DNA from 2 places in the Kitasatospora sp. NPDC097691 genome. Region 2 is predicted to be linked to the other one. Evidence: predicted binding sites of a transcription regulator. Region 2 holds the regulator's gene; the other holds the start of a gene.

Region 1 (9,156 bases), on a different contig from region 2:
GGCTGGGCCGCCGCCCGCTCCGTCACCTCGACCATCGGTACGGTGGGCGGCCCGCCCGTCCTGCTGGTGCTGGCCGCGCTGGCGCTGACCGTGCTGACCGGCCTCGCCGCCTCGGTCCTCCCCGCCCGCCGCGTCGGCCGGATGACGGCGGTGGCCGCGATGCGGGAGGCCTGATCGGCGCGGGCCAGGACGAGGTCCGTCCCCGGACGCCGTCCGCCCCTGCCACCCGACCGACCGGGACGGGTGGCACGGGCGGCGCCGGGCCGGGGGCGGGTGCGGGTGCCGTCGGACCGACCGACCCCGGTGTGCGCCGAGCCGGGCGTCAGCCGGGCCGCTCGCCGGGTCAGGCCAGGGTGATGCGGGTCCGCGGTGCGGCCGGATGTGCGGCGGAGAGGGCGAGGTCGGCGAGCAGGGTCTCGTTCTCGCGGGTGGTGCGCAGGACGGTGGGGTCGAGGTCGACGACGACGACCTCGCGCCGGTCCTCGCTCGCCTCGGCGATCAGGCGGCCGTCGGGGCCCCAGACCGCGCTGCCGCCGCAGGTGTGCCAGGGGCCGGTGCGGCCGATGTGATTGGCCAGCACCGTGTAGAGCGTGTTGTCGAGCGCGCGGGCGGGGAACCAGACGCGGGACTCGTGGTGGCCGTGGCCCATGCTGAACAGCGCGCCGACCAGGTAGGCGTGGCAGCCGTCGAGTGCGGCGGCACGGGCGTGCTCGGGGAAGCCGGAGTCGTAGCAGATGCCGAGGCCGAGCCGCCAGCCGTCCAGCTCCAGGGTGCAGCCGGCCGTCCCGGGGCGGTACAGGTCGCGTTCGGCCTTGAACAGGTACTGCTTGTCGTAGCGGGTGACGAAGCCGCCGTCCGCGCCGAGGACGAGCGCGGAGATCCGCAGGTCGGCACCGTCCTGCACGGCGGCGCCGACGACGGCGACGGTCCCCGTCTCGCGGCACGCGTCGGCGATCGGCGCGAGGCGCGGATCGCCGTTCTGGACGGTGTACTTGAGCGGGTCGGTGCGGATCAGGTCGGGCTCGTACCCGGAGAGGAACTTCTCGGTGAACAGCACCAGGCGGGCCCCGGCGTCGGCGGCCTCGCGGATCAGTGCGGCGGCTTGCTCGGCGTTGGCGGATATGTCGCCGGCCACGGCCTGGGTCTGGACGGTGGCGATCCGCAGTGGCCGCTCGGGGTGTCCGGCGGGGAACGCGGGGGCGGGAGCAGGGGTGGTGGACATGGCGGTCACGCTAGCCGACGGGTGCCCGCAGATGACGCGGCCTCAACTGACGGTCTCGTCCGGGCGGTCGGCCGCGTCCCTCGGGGTGGCACCGTCCGGACCGTGCTCGCCCGGCGCGCCGTCGGCCGGCGGACCTTCGCGCAGCGCGCCGTCACCCAGCAGGCCGTCACCCAGCGGGCCCCGGTCCGGCGAGCCCTCGGCCGGCGGGGCGTCGTCCGGGTGGCCCTCGTCCATCGGGTCGGCGGTCCGGACCGGCCGGACGGACGGCACGATGACCCGCTGAACCCTCGGCCTGGTACGCCAGTTGACCCGCCGTACGTCGCGGGCCAGCGCGCCGGGCCGCCAGAGCTCGATCACGGTGGTCACGGCACCCAACACGATCCCGGCGGCCAGCCAACCGCCCAGCACGTCGCTGGGCCAGTGCACGCCGAGCGCGATCCGGGTCCAGCCGATGGTCAGCACCGTCGCCGCCGCGACCGCGGAGGCGGCGGTCCGGCCCCGGCGGCGGACCCGGTACCAGAGCAGGCTGACCAGGACGGCGCAGGTGATCGTCGAGGCCATGGCGTGGCCGGAGGGGAAGGCCGGGCCGCCGGCGTGCGAGACCGGGTCGGAGAAGCCGGGCCGCGCGCGGTCGAAGGCCAGCTTGAGTGCCCACTGGGCGCCCCAGCCGACCAGTGTCTGGGCGGCCACCCAGCCGGCCAGCACCCGCGCGCCGATCAACCACAGCCAGGCGGCGGCGATTCCGAGGAGTGTACGCATCGTGACGGTGCCGCCGATGTCCGAGAGCGTCTGCACCGAGGCGGTCCAGATCCGGTGTTCCCGGGCGTAGATGTGCAGTTCGTCGGTCCACTCCTGGTCGAAGCGTTCGAGCGGGCGCCAGTGGCCCGTCACCAGAGCCGCCAGGAGGCTGAACAGTGCGGCACAAACCAACATGACCGCGGCGTCCCGCAGGAGACTGCGGTTACGCGCAGTGGCGGAGGTCGTGCTGTTGGTCAGGTGCATGGCTGACACCTTCCCAGTGTCCTGTGCCGATCGGGAGCTGGAGCGATAGCGATTCGGCATCGTTTGTGCGGAGGTCCTGCGTGCGCCGGGGCGCGGGCGCGGGCGTGTAGCGGGGGTGCGCGGGAACGCCCGCGGCCGTTCGCGGGTTCAACCAATAGGCGACCGGCGCGTGAGAGTCGAGTGAAGAAATCGCTCCGTGAACGGTCGCGCGAATGCACGGGACGTGCCCGAGTGGTCACCGAGCGTCCAAAGTCGGGGTGAAAACCGGCAGGATACTGCATCAGCGGGAAGAATCGGAGTGACTTGGGAATGTTGTCCGGAATCTGTTCGTTGGATCGTTACGTGTGAGCCCCGTGGGGCCCGCACTTCTTGCCCTCCGGGCAGGCAGGCAGACCTCGGCAACACCAGCAAAGGGAGCAAGCATGGCCACCCGTGCCGTCGTTCGCGACAGGGCCGACCGGACTCGCGCGGCCCGCCCGACCAACCTTGAGGCCGACCGTGACCTGGTCGGCATGTACCTCGACGAGATCGCCAGGACGCCCCTGCTCGATGCCGCCGAGGAGGTCGAGCTCTCGCTGCGGATCGAGGCCGGGGTGTACGCCCAGCATCTGCTCGACGAGGACGAACTCCCCGACGGCGTCACGCGCGAGGAGCTGGAGACGATAGCCGCCGACGCCGAGCGCGCCAAGGACGTCTTCATCCGCTCCAACCTCCGGCTCGTGGTCGCGGTCGCCCGCAGGTACCCGCGCAGCGGCCTCCCCCTGCTGGACCTCATCCAGGAGGGCAACGCGGGCCTGGTGCGCGCCGTCGAGAAGTTCGACTACGCCAAGGGCTTCAAGTTCTCCACGTACGCGACGTGGTGGATCCGGCAGGCGATCACCCGGTCCATCGCCGACCAGTCCCGCACCATCCGGCTGCCCGTGCACCTGGTGGAGGAGCTGGGGCGGATCCGGCGGGTGCAGCGCGAGAAGTCCAAGGAGCTGGGGCGCGAGGCCGAGCCGGCCGAGATCGCGGCCGAGTTGGACACCACCGAGGCCCGGATCAAGGACGTGCTGGACTGGGCGCGTGACCCGGTCAGCCTGAACATGTCGGTGGACGACGAGGGCGAGACCCAGTTCGGCGACCTCGTCGAGGACACCGGGGCGACGTCCCCCGAGGACGCCGTGATGGTGATGCTCCGCCGTGAGGAACTGGACGATCTGATCGGGCGGTTGGACGATCGCACGGCCTCGATCATCCGCTCCCGCTACGGGATGGAGGACGGCCGCGAGCGCACCCTCACCGAGGTGGGCAAGCAGCACGGCCTCACCCGTGAGCGGATCCGGCAGATCGAGAAGCACGCGCTGGCCGAGCTGAAGAAGATCGCGGACCACGCAGGCTTCGAAGCCGCCTGACCAGCCCTGGTGCCCAGCCCGGATGACCAGCCCTTCCGTGCCCGCGTGACCAGCCCTTCCGACGGCCCGCCTGACGGATCTGCCCGCCCGCTCGGGCCCCGGTACGGAGCGCTCCGTACCGGGGCCCGAGTCGTGCCTCGGGGCTCTTAGGCTGGAGGGACAGGACAGGGCGGGCAGGACGAGGCGAACGACGGAGTGGACAGGGTGAGCGAGCAGGGACAGGAACGACCGGCGGAGCAGGGCGCGGGCGAGGACCAGGACCAGGACCAGGACCAGAGCCAGGACCGGGGCCAGGACCCGACCGGGGACCGCGAGCCGCAAGAGAAGCCCGCGGCCAAGGCCCGGCTGGTCTTCCGGGACCCGCTGGACCAGCAGTCCCGGGACGACACCGACACCGGTTGGGGCGAGCGTTCCGGGGCGGGGGAGAGCGGTGGGCGGGGGCTGGACTGGTACCTGAGCCAGCGCCCGCCGCACCACGGGGGCTGAGGGACGGACGGGTACGGTCTGCGCGTCAGCGCATGGGTGCGACCAGCGCGTCGCGGATCTCGGTCAGTAGCTGGACCTCCTTGGCTTCGGCCTCCGCCGCGGCCTCGGCGGGGGTCTGGCGGCGGGCCGCCATCCTGTTCATGGGCACGATCAGGACGAAGTAGACGACGGCCGCGGTGATCAGGAACTGCAGGGCGGCGCTGAGCACCGATCCCCACAGGATCTGGACCCCGGACGTGACCTCGCCGGTCGGGCCCACCACGCAGGGTCCCTTGAGGCAGGAACTGTAGGAACCCAGGTCCTTCGTTCCGAACACGCCGATGATCGGGTTGATCACGCCCTTGACGAAGGCGTTGATGATGTTGGTGAAAGCCGCGCCGATGACCACGGCGACGGCGAGTTCGACGACATTTCCGCGCAGCAGGAATTCCTTGAAGCCCTTCATGCCGCCTCGAACGACGAAGTCGTTGCCGGGTTACGGGTGATCTTCCGCAGCCCCGGATTGACAACCCGTCCGGCCCATCGCGCCCCCGCCGGGTGGCGGCAGACCGGCCCGCGCGGGCCCGAGCGCGAGCGCGGCGGCCACCGCGAGCAGCACCAGCGCGGGCACCCCGGCCCGCCGCCGGACCGCGCTGCGCAGGCGGTGCCACCCACCGCACCCGCGCCGGATCGGCGGGAAGCTCGGCACCTCCTGCCGGGGCGGAACGGCGGGGGCGGGCAGCGGGACGGAGAAGCTCATGGTCGTCATCGACGCACCTCCGGAAGGCCTGGCAGCCGACCCCGGGTGGACCGGCTGACGACCCACACGATGCGCGCTCGGGCCGGACCCGGAAAGCCGTTTCCCCAGCCTGTGGACAAACCCGCCCCTGTGGACGACTTCGTACACCCGCACAGGTTGATCCGCCCTGCCGGAGTTGACGAAACCGGCCCGGAGGAAGCGGCCCGGAGGAACCGGCCCGGCGAAACCGGGCCTGAAGAACCGGGGCCTGAAGAACCGGTCCGGAGGAATGCGGAAAGGCCCGCCGCCCCCGCGTGGAAGCGGGATCGACGGGCCTTTCCGAGGACTGCTGTGCGCCCGACTGCTTTCCGGGCGCCCTGGTCAGCTCGCGGCCGGAGCCGGGCTGGACGGGGCCGAGGAGCCCGTGCCCGACGCGGGGGCCGCGGAGGTCGTGGTCGACGACGTCGACGACGACCCGGAACCGACCGAGCTGCTGGAGGAGGAGCGGCTGTCGGTCCGGTAGAAGCCGGACCCCTTGAACACGACACCCACGGCCGAGAAGACCTTGCGAAGCCGTCCCTGGCAGTCGGGGCACGTGGTCAGTGCCTCGTCGGTGAACTTCTGCACCGCCTCCAGGCCGTTGCCGCACTCGGTGCACTGGTACTGGTACGTGGGCACTTGTCTTCCTCCTGGCACTCTCGCCTGATGAGTGCTAACGATGGTCAATGATGCGGCATTCCGCGGGATCAGTCCAGCGACTCCGGTGTGAGATCGGCCCCGCCCCGGCCCGGGATCGGCCGCGAACCACCGCCTCGCTCAGCCCTTGGCCGCGCCCACCAGCTGTGCAGCGCCGGCGGGCTCCACGGAGCCCGGCGCGGAGCCGGCGACGATCCGGTTCGAAGTCCGCGGTGCCACCAGCAGGTGCCGCTGCGAGAACAGCGCGAGCAGCCCCAGGCCGGCGCCGATCAGCGGCACCAGGAACCCGGTGGACGGCCCGTGCCCGTCGATCAGGCTGCCCGCCACCATCGAGCCGACCGCGAGCCCCAGCCCGATGGCACCGGTCAGCCAGGTGAAGGCCTCCGTCTTGGCGCCGTCCGCGACCAGCGTCTCGACCAGGGTGTAGCCGCTGATCAGGGTCGGCGCGATGGCCAGGCCGCAGACCAGCCCGGCGACGGTGAGCGCGACCAGGTTCGGCATCGCCCACAGCGTGGAGCAGCCCAGGACCAGCAGCGCGTAGCTGATCAGCATCCGCTTGTGGACGGGCCGTCGCCAGGCGATCACGCCGTAGAGCACGCCGGCCAGCATCGAGCCGCCCGCGAAGATCCCGTACACGGTGCCGCCCGCGTCGTGCTGCCCGACCGAGTCGGCGAAGGCGTTCACCGAGACCTGCATGCCGCCGAACACCGCGCCGACGCCGAGGATGGACCCGGCGAGCAGCCGGACGCCGGGGGAGGCGATCGCCGAGACACGCTCGGCGCCGGGCTGCGGCACGATCCGGGCGGGGGCGGTGCGCCGCTGGGCGGCGAAGGCCAGGCCGCCGACGACGGTCAGCGCGGCCTCGGCGACCAGGGCGGTCGCCGGGCTCGCCATGGCGGCGATGCCGGAGGCCAGGATCGGGCCGATCACGAAGGTGAACTCGTCGGTCACCGACTCGAAGGCGAACGCGGTGCTCACCTTGGCCGCCGAGGTGTCGGACGGGCCGTCGGCGGTGAAGCGGGCGACCCAGCGGGCCCGGATCATCGCACCGATCTGCGGGACGCTCGCACCGGCCGGCACGGCGGCCAGGAAAAGGCTCCAGGCCGGCGCGTGGCCGAGCGCCAGCGCGATCAGCACGCCGACCGAGGCCCCGTGCACCAGGACGGTCGGGACGAGCACCGCGGCCTGGCCGTACCGGTCGGCCAGCCGCCCGGTCTGCGGCCCGATCAGGGCCTGGGCGACGGCGGCGACGGCGGTGACCGTACCGGCGGTGCCGTACGAGCCGTGGGTCTTGGTGACGAGCAGCAGGATGCCCATGCTGAGCATCGCGTACGGCAGTCGCGCGACGAGGGCCGGGGCCAGGAAGGTCCAGGCTCCGGGGGTGCGCAGCAGCTCTCCGTACCCGACGCGGGCGGGGGCCTGGGCTGCGGTGGTGTCCGCGGTGCTGTCCGCGGCGGTGTCGACCGTTCGGCGGGCCGTCACGGTCGTCCTTCCTGCTGCCTGGTAGCGCGGCAGGGCATGGTGTGGCCCCGACGGCGCCGAGAGTCGTCCTCTCGCGCGTCGACCGGGGTAGATACCGGGTCGGCCCGGTGGGGTTGCCGGGGGGCGGACCGCGGCCGCCGAGCGGTCGCGCCAACTCTGCGTCAGGCAGATGCTGGGGGTGGTCTAGCGGTGGTTATACGGCGTGGTCGAACCAGCATACAGTTACGCGCGTAGATCCCGCCAGCCCACCCCGTCCCGAGCGCCCCGGACGCCCCGGACGCCCCGAGCCTCCCGAGCCCCCGGGACGCCCCGGAGGGCCCCCGGCTCACCGCCCGTGGAGCCACCCCGCGAGCTTGCCGCCCTTGTCGACGGCCCGCAGCCGCCGCTCCGCGGCCTCGCCGACCTCGTCCGTGGTGACCACCAGCAGTTCGTCCCCGCCGCGCAGCACCGTCGCCTTGTCCGGCACGAAGGAGTTGCCCTCGCGCACGACCAGGGTGACCGCCGCGCCCTTGGGCAGTCTCAGTTCGCTGACCTCCACGCCGGACATCCGGGAGGCGGGGGAGAGGGTGACCGACAGCAGGTGCCCGTGCAGCTTCTCCAGCGGGGCGGACTCGATGTCGAGGTCCTGGCCCATCGCGCCCTCGCCGATCTTCAGCTGCTTGGCCACCCACGGCAGGGTCGGCCCCTGGAGCAGGGTGAAGACGACGACCAGGATGAAGACGATGTTGAACACGTCCTCGGCCTTGTGCGCGCCCGACACCACCGGGATGGTGGCCAGCACGATGGGCACCGCCCCGCGCAGCCCGGCCCAGCTCAGCAGTGCCTGCTCGCGGGCCGGCACCTTGAAGGGGGTCAGCGAGACCACCACGGACAGCGGTCGGGCCAGGAAGACCAGCACGCCACCGATGACCAGCGCGGGTACCACCGCGGAGCCCATGGTCGCGGGCGTGCAGAGCAGGCCGAGCAGCACGAACATGCCGATCTGCCCGATCCATGCCAGTCCGTCGGCGAAGCCGCGGACGGCCGGCCCGTGCGGGAGCTTGGAGTTCCCGAGGATCACCGCGCAGATGTAGACCGCGAGGAAGCCGGAGCCGTGCAGCAGCGCGCCGCCCGCGTAGGCGAGCACGGTGAGCGCCATCACGGCGATCGGGTAGAGGCCCGAGGAGGGCAGTGCGACGTGCTTGATGCCGAAGGCGCCGAGTCTGCCGACGGCGAAGCCGATCGCCGCGCCGATCGCGAGCTCGGCGATGATCGTGCCGATCAGCACGTACCAGGGGTCGAGCTCCCCGGTGGTGGCGAAGGCCACGACCAGGATGACCACGGGCGCGTCGTTGAAGCCGGACTCGGCCTCCAGCAGGCCGGTGAGCCGGTGCGGCAGCGGGACCATGCGCAGCACCGAGAAGACGGCCGCCGCGTCGGTCGAGGAGACTATGGCGCCGAGCAGCAGCGAGGTCCGCCAGTCCAGGCCGACCAGCCAGTGCGCGCCGGCCGCGGTGGCGAACACGCTGATCCCGACGCCGACGGTGGCGAGCACGGTGGCCGCCGGCATCACCGGCTTGATCTCGCGCCAGCTGGTCTTGAGGCCGCCCTCGGCGAGGATCACCACGAGTGCGGCGTAGCCGATCACCTGGGTGAGTTCGGCGTTGTTGAAGGTGAAGCCGATCCCGTTCTGGCCCAGTGCCACGCCGATCCCCAGATAGATCAGCAGGCTGGGCAGCCCTGATCGGGTGGAGATCCGGACGGCGACCACCGCGAAGAGCAGGATCACGGAGGCTTCGAGAAGGAGCTGGTTCAGATGGGAGACGTTCACGCAGGGGCACCTCGGGCAGGCATGGGCGGGCGGGGTGTCTGGCAGTGCGGTGAGGTCGACCCGTTAAGAAGGCGTCAATGCTCCCCTTGCGGATCGTTACTCAGTCTAACATTTTGCCATACCTTTAGCTTGGTCCCCCGTTCACGGTGCCCGGCCGACTCGGCCTAATGTGGTGCCCTGTCACGGCCGCTGGCCCTGGACACGCCCGCCCGCCCCGAAGTCAGGACCGCAAGGACCCAGATGCCCCGCTCGAAGAAGTTCCGGCGCGCCCGTCTGTTCGTGATCGTGCTGGTCGTGCTGCTGGTGGCCGGCGTCGGCTACGGCGGCTACCGCGGGGTCTCCGCGG
Region 2 (9,156 bases):
GCCGGGCCCTCGCGGTGGGTCAGCCAGTGCACGCTGCCGCGCACCACGACGGCGCTGGCCCGGCCGGTGCGGTCGGGGGCGACGGACTCCAGCCAGTGCGCGGCGGGCACCGGGCGGGGGCGGCGGCCGGTGCGCGGGCCGGCCAGCCGGACGTCCAGGCGGCGCGGCTCGGCCCCCTCCAGGTCGTCCAGCAGCCAGACGTCACCGGCCCGGTGGAACACCACCCGGGTGCCGTCGGTGGCGGCGTTGCGGGCGTAGAAGCCGTCCGGGTCGGTGGTGTGGCGGCGCAGGTCGGAGCCGTCCGGGAGGCTGGACCACAGCTCGCCGACGCCCTCGTGGTCGGACAGGAACGCGATCCTCCCTCCTTGCCCGCCATCGGGCAGGAGGGGCCCAGCGACCCACAGCGGCGAGGACAGCTGGCCGTCCACCTCCGCGTGGACGCGCACGAACTCGTCCCGGCCCAGCCACAGCTTGCCGGCCCGGCCGCCCCGGTAGCGCTTCCACCAGGCCGGTTCGCGGATCGCGGCGCTCGCCAGCAGCACCCGGTCGCCGCCCGGCTCGAAGGCGATCCCGCCGATCGGCCCGTACGGCAGCCGCACGGGCTCGCCGCCGTTCAGCGGCACGGCGTGCGCCCAGGTGCGGCGCAGGGTGGCCTGGCCGGCGGTGGTGGTGGCGATCGGGCGGCCGTCGGCCGTCCAGCCCTGCACCCGGGTCTGGCCGCTGCCCCAGTGCGTGAGCCGGCGGGACGGGCCGCCGTCCACCGGCACCACGTGCACCTCGGGCGCGCCGTCCCGCGCGGAGGTGAAGGCGATGTGCCGCCCGTCCGGGGAGAACCGGGGGTCGTGGACCGGCAGGTGGTCGGCCGTCAGCCGCCAGGCCCGGCCGCCCTCCAGCGGGGCGAGCCACAGGTCGTTCTCGGCGACGAAGGTGACCAGGTCGCCGTGCAGGTGGGGGTGGCGCAGGTAGGCGCCCGCGGGGGTGCTCAGGGAGTCCGTCACGCGGCCAGCGTAGGCACGTACGCGTACGAGCCGCCGGGCTTTTCGGCAGAGTCGGGCCGGTCGGGCGAGCCCGCTGGACGCTGCCGCGGGGTCGTAGTACGGGCCCCGGCCGGGTGCGGGGCCGGACCGGGCCTCAGGCCCAGCGGCCGGTGCGCCCGAGCAGCAGCGCGCCGGCGGCCACCCCGGCGGTGGAGGTGCGCAGCACCGAGGGCCCCAGCCGGTACGGCGCGGCGCCCGCCTCGGCGAACGCGGCCAGCTCCTCCGGGGAGACCCCGCCCTCCGGGCCGACCACCAGCACGACGTCGCCGCCCTCGGGCAGCGCGGCGTGCGCCAGCGGCGCGGCGCCCTCCTCGTGCAGCACCGCGGCGAACGCGGCCCGCGCCAGGACGGGCGCCAGCTGCTTGGTGGTCATCGGGTCGTGCACCTCGGGGAAGCGCAGCCGGCGGGACTGCTTGCCCGCCTCGCGGGCGGTGGCCCGCCACTTGGCGAGCGCCTTGGCTCCGCGCTCGCCCTTCCACTGGGTGATGCAGCGCGAGGCAGCCCACGGGATCACCGCGTCCACGCCGACCTCGGTCATGGTCTCGACGGCCAGCTCGCCGCGGTCGCCCTTGGGCAGCGCCTGGACGACGACGATCCGCGGCGCGGGCTCCGGCTCGCGGCGCACCGCGGCGACCGCCACGTCGATCGCGTCCTTGCCGAGCACCTCGGCGACCGTCCCGTCCACGCCGAGCCCCAGCCCGTCGGCGAGGGTCACCGCCTCGCCGGCCGTCAGCCGCTTCACGGCGGCCGCGTGCCGGCCCTCCGGGCCGTCCAGGCGCACCAGGGTGCCGGGCGCGGCGGCGGCGATCCGCTCGGTCTCGACGACGAAGACGGGCGCGGTCATGCGGGGAACCTCCGGGAGGGGGTGGAACGGGAACGCGAAAGGGGTGCCGGGCGAGCCCCGGCACCCCTTCGCGGACGGCTACCGGCCGTTGAAGGCGTCCTTCAGGCGGGAGAACAGGCCCTGCTGGCCCGGCGCGAACTGGCCGGACGGCCGCTCCTCGCCGCGCAGCACCGCGAGGCGGCGCAGCAGCTCCTCCTGCTCGGGGTCGAGCTTGGTGGGCGTCTTCACCTCGACATGCACTATCAGGTCGCCCCGGCCGCCCCCGCGCAGGTGGGTGATGCCCCGGCCGTGCAGCGGGATCGACTGGCCGGACTGGGTGCCGGGCCGGATGTCGACCTCCTCCAGGCCGTCCAGGGTCTGCAGCGGCACCTGGGTGCCGAGCGAGGCCGCCGTCATCGGGATGGTGACGGTGCAGTGCAGGTCGTCCCCGCGCCGCTGGAAGATGGCGTGGGTGGTCTCGGCGATCTCGACGTACAGGTCGCCGGCCGGGCCGCCGCCGGGGCCGACCTCGCCCTCGCCGGCCAGCTGGATCCGGGTGCCGTTGTCGACACCGGCCGGGATCTTGACGGTCAGGGTGCGACGGGCGCGGACCCGGCCGTCGCCGGCGCACTCCGGGCACGGGGTCGGCACGACGGTGCCGAAGCCCTGGCACTGCGGGCAGGGCCGGGAGGTCATGACCTGGCCCAGGAAGGACCGGGTGACCTGGGAGACCTCGCCCTTGCCGCGGCACATGTCACAGGTCTGCGCGGAGGTGCCGGGGGCTGCGCCCTCGCCGCTGCAGGTGGTGCAGGTGACGGCGGTGTCGACCTGGAGTTCCTTGGTGGTGCCGAAGGCGGCCTCCTCCAGGGTGATCTCCAGCCGGATCATGGCGTCCTGTCCGCGGCGGGTGCGCGAGCGCGGCCCGCGCTGGCCGGCCGCGGCGCCGAAGAAGGCGTCCATGATGTCGGAGAAGCCAAAGCCCGCCGCGCCCGCGCCGAAGCCGCCCGCGCCACCGCCGCCCGGGGACAGCGGGTCGCCGCCGAGGTCGTAGACCTGGCGCTTCTGCGGGTCGGAGAGCACCTCGTAGGCGGCGTTGATCTCCTTGAACCGCTCCTGCGTCTTCGGGTCCGGGTTGACGTCCGGGTGCAGTTCGCGTGCCAGGCGCCGGAACGCCTTCTTGATCTCGTCCTGCCCCGCATCCCGTCGGACGCCGAGTACCGCGTAGTAGTCCGTGGCCACCAAATGCTCCGCTTGTTCCGCCTGTAGTAGTGCTGAGACTGGACGCCATTGGTTGTCCAACGGCGACTGTTTGCTACGACTCGGCCAGGATCTGGCCCACGTACCGCGCCACCGCCCGCACCGCCCCCATTGTGCCCGGGTAGTCCATCCGGGTCGGACCGATCACACCCAGTTTGGCCACGCTCTCGTCGCCCGAACCGTAACCGACGGACACGACCGAGGTGGAATTCAGCCCTTCGTAGGCGTTCTCCCGCCCGATCCGGACCGTCATCGCGGCGTCGTTGGTCTCACCCAGGAGGCGGAGCAGGATGACCTGCTCCTCCAGGGCCTCCAGCACCGGCTGGATGGTGAGCGGGAAGTCGTGGCCGAAGCGGGTGAGGTTTGCCGTGCCGGCCAGCATGATCCGCTCCTCGTTCTGTTCCGCGAGCGTCTCGAACAGTGTCGCCAGGACCGTGCTGACGGTCGGCCGGTCGGCCTGCTCGAACATCGCCGGGAGCTCCTCCAGCACGCCCGGGACCTCGGGGAGGCGACGGCCGGCGGCTCTGGTGTTGAGCGCCGTCCGCAGCTCCGCCAGGACGGTCTCGCCGACCGTACCCGGGCAGTCGACCATCCGCTGCTCGACCCGGCCGGTGTTGGTGATCAGCACCAGCATCACCTTGGCCGGGGCCAGCGCCACCAGCTCGATGTGCCGGACGGTCGAGCGCGTCAGCGACGGGTACTGCACCACGGCGACCTGCCGGGTCAGCTGGGCGAGCAGCCGCACGGTGCGCGCGACCACGTCGTCCAGGTCGACCGCGCCGTCCAGGAAGTGCCGGATCGCCCGGCGCTCGGGGGCGCTCATCGGCTTGATCTCGGCGAGCTTGTCGACGAAGAGGCGGTAGCCCTTGTCGGTCGGGATGCGGCCGGCGCTGGTGTGCGGCTGGTGGATGTAGCCCTCCTCCTCCAGCGCCGCCATGTCGTTGCGGACGGTCGCCGGCGAGACCCCGAGGTTGTGCCGCTCCACCAGGGCCTTGGAGCCGACCGGCTCCTCGGTGCCCACGTAGTCCTGCACGATCGCGCGGAGCACGGCGAGCTTGCGGTCGTCCAGCTGGCGGACCTCACCGGCCATGGGGCACGCACCTCCGTCTTCGCACGTTGTCCGTCTGTGTCCCTGTGTGTCCCTGTGTGCTGCAGCGGGCCGCTCCGGGAGGCCCCGACCTTGGCACTCTGAACACCCGAGTGCCAAAACCGTACCTGCCAGTGTAAGGCCCGGGTCCTACGGCAGGAACGGCCCGACCGGCGTGATCCTGCCCGCAGTTCCGGGTACGGCCCGCGAGGCGGCCACCGTTCACCGGTTCCCGGCGCGCGAGTGGTGCTCCGGGGCCGTCCGGGTGGGAGCATCGGAAGCGACGGCGAATGGAGGAGCAAGCGATGTCGAGCTCGGGCCAGCACACCCGTTTCGCGCCCGACCGCGGCCTGACCGGCCGCATGGTCGTGACGATGTTCGTGATCGGGCTGCTGTACGTCGGTTTCACCGGCCTGCTGATCGCGCTGCTGCGCGGCGCCTGGCCGCTGATCGTCCTGATCTCCGGCGGGCTGTTCGTGGCCCAGTTCTGGTTCAGCGACAAGATCACCGAACGGGCCATGGGCGCCCACCAGGTGACCCCGGAGGAGTTCCCCCAGCTGCACGGCACGATCGACCGGCTCTGCGCCCTGGCCGACATGCCCAAACCGCGCGTGGCGGTCGCCGACAACGACATGCCCAACGCCTTCGCCACCGGCCGCAACCCGCAGAACGCGGTGGTCTGCGTGACCACCGGCCTGCTGCGCCGGCTGGAGCCGGAGGAGCTGGAGGGCGTCCTCGCGCACGAGCTGTCCCACGTCGCCCACCGGGACGTCGCGGTGATGACGATCGCCGGCTTCCTCGGCGTGCTCGCCGGCGCGATGACCCGGATCGCCGTGTACGGCGGGTTCATGGGCGGCGGGCGCAACAACAACGACCAGAACGCGGCCATCGTGGCCCTGATCATCCCGCTGGTCTCGATGGTCGTGTACGCGATCAGCTTCCTGCTCACCCGGCTGCTGTCCCGCTACCGCGAGCTGGCGGCCGACCGCGCCGCCGCCCAGCTCACCGGCCGGCCCAGCGCGCTCGCCTCGGCCCTGACCAAGGTGACGGGGCAGATCGCGGCCATCCCCAGCAAGGACCTGCGCCAGGCGCAGCCGTACAACGCCTTCTACTTCGCCCCCGCGCTGAGCGCGCGGGAGACCGCCACGCAGCTGTTCTCCACCCACCCGACGCTGGAGAAGCGACTGGCGCAGCTGGCGAAGATCACCGAGCAGCTGGGCCGCTGATCCCGCGCCCCGCCGTTCGACACGAAAGGACCGCCGTGGGAATCCTGGACGCCCTGTTCGGCCGCACCAAGCCCGTCAAGCCCGACCTCGACCAGCTGTTCGGCGTGCCGTCCGCCGCGCTGACCCTGGAGGCCGGCGCCGGGTTCACCCCCACCGGGCTCGGCTCGGTCTGCTTCGCGGCCGTCGAGGGCGCGGCCTTCGTCCAGGTCGAGCAGCAGGTGCGGGCGCTGCTGGACGCCGACACCGAGCGCGGCGGCGTGCCGGTGGAGGCCTCCAAGGACGACTACGGCTACTCCTGGCTGCTGGCCCGGCACTCCCCGCAGGAGCTGCCGGAGCTGGTCAACGACCTGCACGCGGTGAACAGCGAGCTGGAGGCGAACGGCTTTGGTCCGCAGCTGCTCTGCTCGCTGGTGGGCTTCAGCGACCCGCAGGGGCGGTCGCTGGCGCTGGTCTACCTCTACAAGCGCGGCACCTTCTACCCGTTCGCCCCGATGCCCGGCGGCGGGGAGAAGCGCAACAGCCCGCTGGAGCTGCAGGTCAACGCGATGCTGGGGAACGACCTGCGGCTGGAGAAGGACCTGAGCCGCTGGTTCCCGCTCTGGGGCGCGCCGGGCATGGAGGGGTGACCCCCCGGGCCGGCCGGCCCTCGGGCAGGTCGGAGCCCCAGCGGTCCGTGACCAGGGGCGTCACGGGCGCTCTGCGCCCCGTCGCGGCCGGCTCGGCACCGATGCGCCGCCCGGTCCCGGACCGGGGCGCGCCGGGCCCCTGACGGCCCGCCCGGCCTCCCTATGATCACCCGTATGCGCAGCCGCCAGTACGGACCCGACCTGACCCCGCCGTGGAAGAACCAGGCCCCGGCCCCGGAGGTGCCCGCCGAGCGGGACCTGGTGGTCGAGGAGGTGGCGACCGGCTTCTGCGGGGCGGTGGTGCGCTGCGAGAAGACCGCCGAGGGGTTCACCGTCACCCTGGAGGACCGTTTCGGCAAGCACCGGGTGTTCCCGCTGGTGCCGCGCGGCTTCCTGCTGGAGGGCAGGGTCGTCACCCTGGTCCGCCCCGCCGCCCCCGCGGCCCCCCGCACGCCGGGCCGCACCGCCTCCGGCTCCGTCGCCGTCCCCGGGGCCCGCGCCCGGGTCGCCCGCGAGTCGCGGATCTACGTCGAGGGCCGGCACGACGCCGAGCTGGTCGAGCGGGTCTGGGGCGACGACCTGCGGATCGAGGGCGTCGTGGTGGAGTACCTGCGCGGCATCGACGACCTGCCGGCGATCGTCGCCGACTTCGCCCCCGGCCCCGGCCGCCGCCTCGGCGTCCTGGTCGACCACCTGCTCCCGGGGACGAAGGAGCACCGCATCGCCACCCGGGTCACCGGCGAGTCCGTCCTGGTCGTCGGCCACCCCTACATCGACGTCTGGCAGGCCGTGAAGCCCGCCTCCGTGGGCATCCCCGCCTGGCCCGCCGTGCCGCGCGGGGAGGACTGGAAGGAGGGCACCTGCCGCCGCCTGGGCTGGCCGGTGGACACCCCCGCCGCGTGGAAGCACATCCTGTCGAGGGTGGACAGCTACAAGGACCTGGAGCCCGAACTGCTGGGCCGGGTGGAGGAGTTGATCGACTTCGTAACCGCACCCGGTCAGGAGTAGGTCTGGAACTCCGAGGTGTCCAGAACGATGCCGAGCAGGTCGACCTCGATCGGATCGCCGAATTTGCTGGTCCGCTCGGCCCAGTACACAGGGGTACCGGAAGCCGTGTCGGTGGTCAGATCCGTGAGGAGCACGCACACGCCCTTGAGCGGGTCGACGATGAGGTACGCCGGAATCCCGCCCTGGGCGTACATCTCGCGCTTGGTGCGGTAGTCCCGGTGCACGCTGGTCTTGGACACCACCTCGACCACCACGGTCACCGCAGCGGCGGACAGCAGCCGGCCGGCCTCCGGGACGACGCCCCGCTCGAACACGACCAGATCCGGCTGGGGTTCGCTGGCCTCGCCGGAGATGATCAGATCCTGGGTCTGCAGCGCCCGCCACCGAGCGTAGGGGGTCTGGTGCTGAATGGCGGAGACGATGAGGTTGTGGACCATGTCCGACCCGGCCATCATCACGATTTCCCCCCTGATGAGTTCGGCCTTGACGCCTTCCGGAACCTCCAGGTTCTCGAAGATCCCCATCATCCGGTCATCGATGGCGGTCACTGCGCGCTCCCTCCGACGGCTGACACCACGTTAACGAACGTCAGTCCACCAGGTCACGCACGAGCGCGTCCGCGAGCAGCCTCCCCCGGAGGGTGAGGGCGGCGCGGCCCCGCTGGTAGGGCTCCGCGGCGAGGAGGCCGTCCGCGAGGGCCCGGTCGGCGGCCTTGCGGCCGGTGTCGGTGAGCAGGTCCAGGGCGACGCCCTCGACCAGGCGCAGCTCCAGCAGGATGCGCTCGACGCGCCGGTCCTCGTCCGCCAGGACCTCGCGGCCCAGCGCCGGGGTGCGGCCCTCGGCGAGGGCCTGCGCGTAGGCGGCGGGGTGCTTGGCGTTCCACCACCGGACGCCGCCGACGTGGCTGTGGGCGCCGGGGCCGGCGCCCCACCAGTCGGCGCCCGTCCAGTAGAGCTCGTTGTGGCGGCAGCGGCCCTCGGGGGTGGTGGCCCAGTTGGAGACCTCGTACCAGTGGTACCCGGCGGCGGCGAGCGCCTCCTCGGCGATCAGGTAGCGGTCGGCGTGCACGTCGTCGTCGATCATCGGCAGTTCGCCGCGCTTGACCCGGGCGGCGAGCCGGGTGCCCTCCTCGACGATCAGGGAGTACGCCGAGACGTGGTCGGGCCCGGCGCCGATGGCGGCGTCCAGGGAGGCCCGCCAGTCGTCGTCGGACTCGCCCGGGGTGCCGTAGATCAGGTCGAGGTTGACGTGCTCGAACCCGGCGGCGCGCGCCTCGGCCACGCAGGCCTCCGGGCGGCCCGGGGTGTGGTGGCGGTCGAGCAGCTGCAGCACGTGCGGGCGGGCGCTCTGCATGCCGAAGGAGATCCGGTTGTAGCCGCCCTCGCGCAGCTCCGCCAGGTACGCCGGGCCGACGGACTCCGGGTTGGCCTCGGTGGTCACCTCGGCGTCGTCGGCGAGCCCGAACTCCTCGCGGACCGCGGCGAGCATCTTCACCAGGTCGCGGGCGGGCAGCAGGGTGGGGGTGCCGCCGCCGAGGAAGACGGTGCGCACCGGCAGCTGCACGTCCCCCAGCACCCGCCGGGCCAGCCGGATCTCGGCGACCACGTTGTCCGCGTACGTCTCCTGCGAGGCGACCGCCCCGGAGGAGCGCAGCTCGGTGGCGGTGTAGGTGTTGAAGTCGCAGTAGCCGCAGCGGCTGGCGCAGTACGGCACGTGCAGGTAGAAGCCGAACGGCCGGCTGCCGAGCCCGTCCAGGGCGTGCGCGGGCAGGGAACCGTCGGACGGCACGGGTTCGCCGTCGGGGAGTGCGGAGGGCATGCCCCCATTGTCCCGTACGGCCGGCGAAGCTCCCGTACGGCCCGCGACGACGGCGCGGACCGTACGGGACGGGCCGGGTCAGGCCTCGTTGGCGCCCGCGTACATCGCGGTGACCGCGTCCGCGTAGGTCCGCTCCACCACCGGGCGCTTGATCTTCAGGCTCGGGGTGAGCTCGCCGTGCTCCACGTCGAGGTCGCGCGGCAGCAGGTGGAACTTCTTGATCGTCTGCCAGCGCTGCAGCCCCGCGTTGAGCCGCTTCACGAAGCCCTCGATC

Evidence for each region. Region 2 encodes HrcA, which represses chaperone genes, less so after heat shock. Its sites were predicted from a motif close to TTNGCACTCNGNNNNNCNGAGTGCNAA; they were not measured.
Region 1: ABTY56_RS16865 (FmdB family zinc ribbon protein) is a predicted target of HrcA. The motif match lies at 5,512-5,538, and genes of this name have one in related genera.

What each region holds. Positions count from the first base shown of each region.
Region 1 covers NZ_JBEORY010000020.1:94,773-103,928, reverse strand. Annotated here, with positions in the region: gene ABTY56_RS16900 (FtsX-like permease family protein) at 1-174, shown strand, start outside; gene ABTY56_RS16895 (carbon-nitrogen hydrolase family protein) at 344-1,222, opposite strand; gene ABTY56_RS16890 (phosphatase PAP2 family protein) at 1,265-2,224, opposite strand; gene ABTY56_RS16885 (sigma-70 family RNA polymerase sigma factor) at 2,647-3,618, shown strand; gene ABTY56_RS16880 (hypothetical protein) at 3,823-4,104, shown strand; gene mscL (large conductance mechanosensitive channel protein MscL) at 4,130-4,549, opposite strand; gene ABTY56_RS16870 (hypothetical protein) at 4,580-4,852, opposite strand; gene ABTY56_RS16865 (FmdB family zinc ribbon protein) at 5,204-5,500, opposite strand; gene ABTY56_RS16860 (MFS transporter) at 5,639-7,000, opposite strand; gene ABTY56_RS16855 (potassium/proton antiporter) at 7,326-8,810, opposite strand; gene ABTY56_RS16850 (penicillin acylase family protein) at 9,051-9,156, shown strand, end outside.
Region 2 covers NZ_JBEORY010000021.1:97,385-106,540, forward strand. Annotated here, with positions in the region: gene ABTY56_RS17535 (S41 family peptidase) at 1-998, opposite strand, end outside; gene ABTY56_RS17540 (16S rRNA (uracil(1498)-N(3))-methyltransferase) at 1,132-1,881, opposite strand; gene dnaJ (molecular chaperone DnaJ) at 1,960-3,099, opposite strand; gene hrcA (heat-inducible transcriptional repressor HrcA) at 3,173-4,207, opposite strand; gene htpX (zinc metalloprotease HtpX) at 4,510-5,430, shown strand; gene pspAB (PspA-associated protein PspAB) at 5,466-6,056, shown strand; gene ABTY56_RS17565 (DUF3097 domain-containing protein) at 6,231-7,064, shown strand; gene ABTY56_RS17570 (Uma2 family endonuclease) at 7,055-7,612, opposite strand; gene hemW (radical SAM family heme chaperone HemW) at 7,653-8,882, opposite strand; gene ABTY56_RS17580 (AMP-dependent synthetase/ligase) at 8,961-9,156, opposite strand, start outside.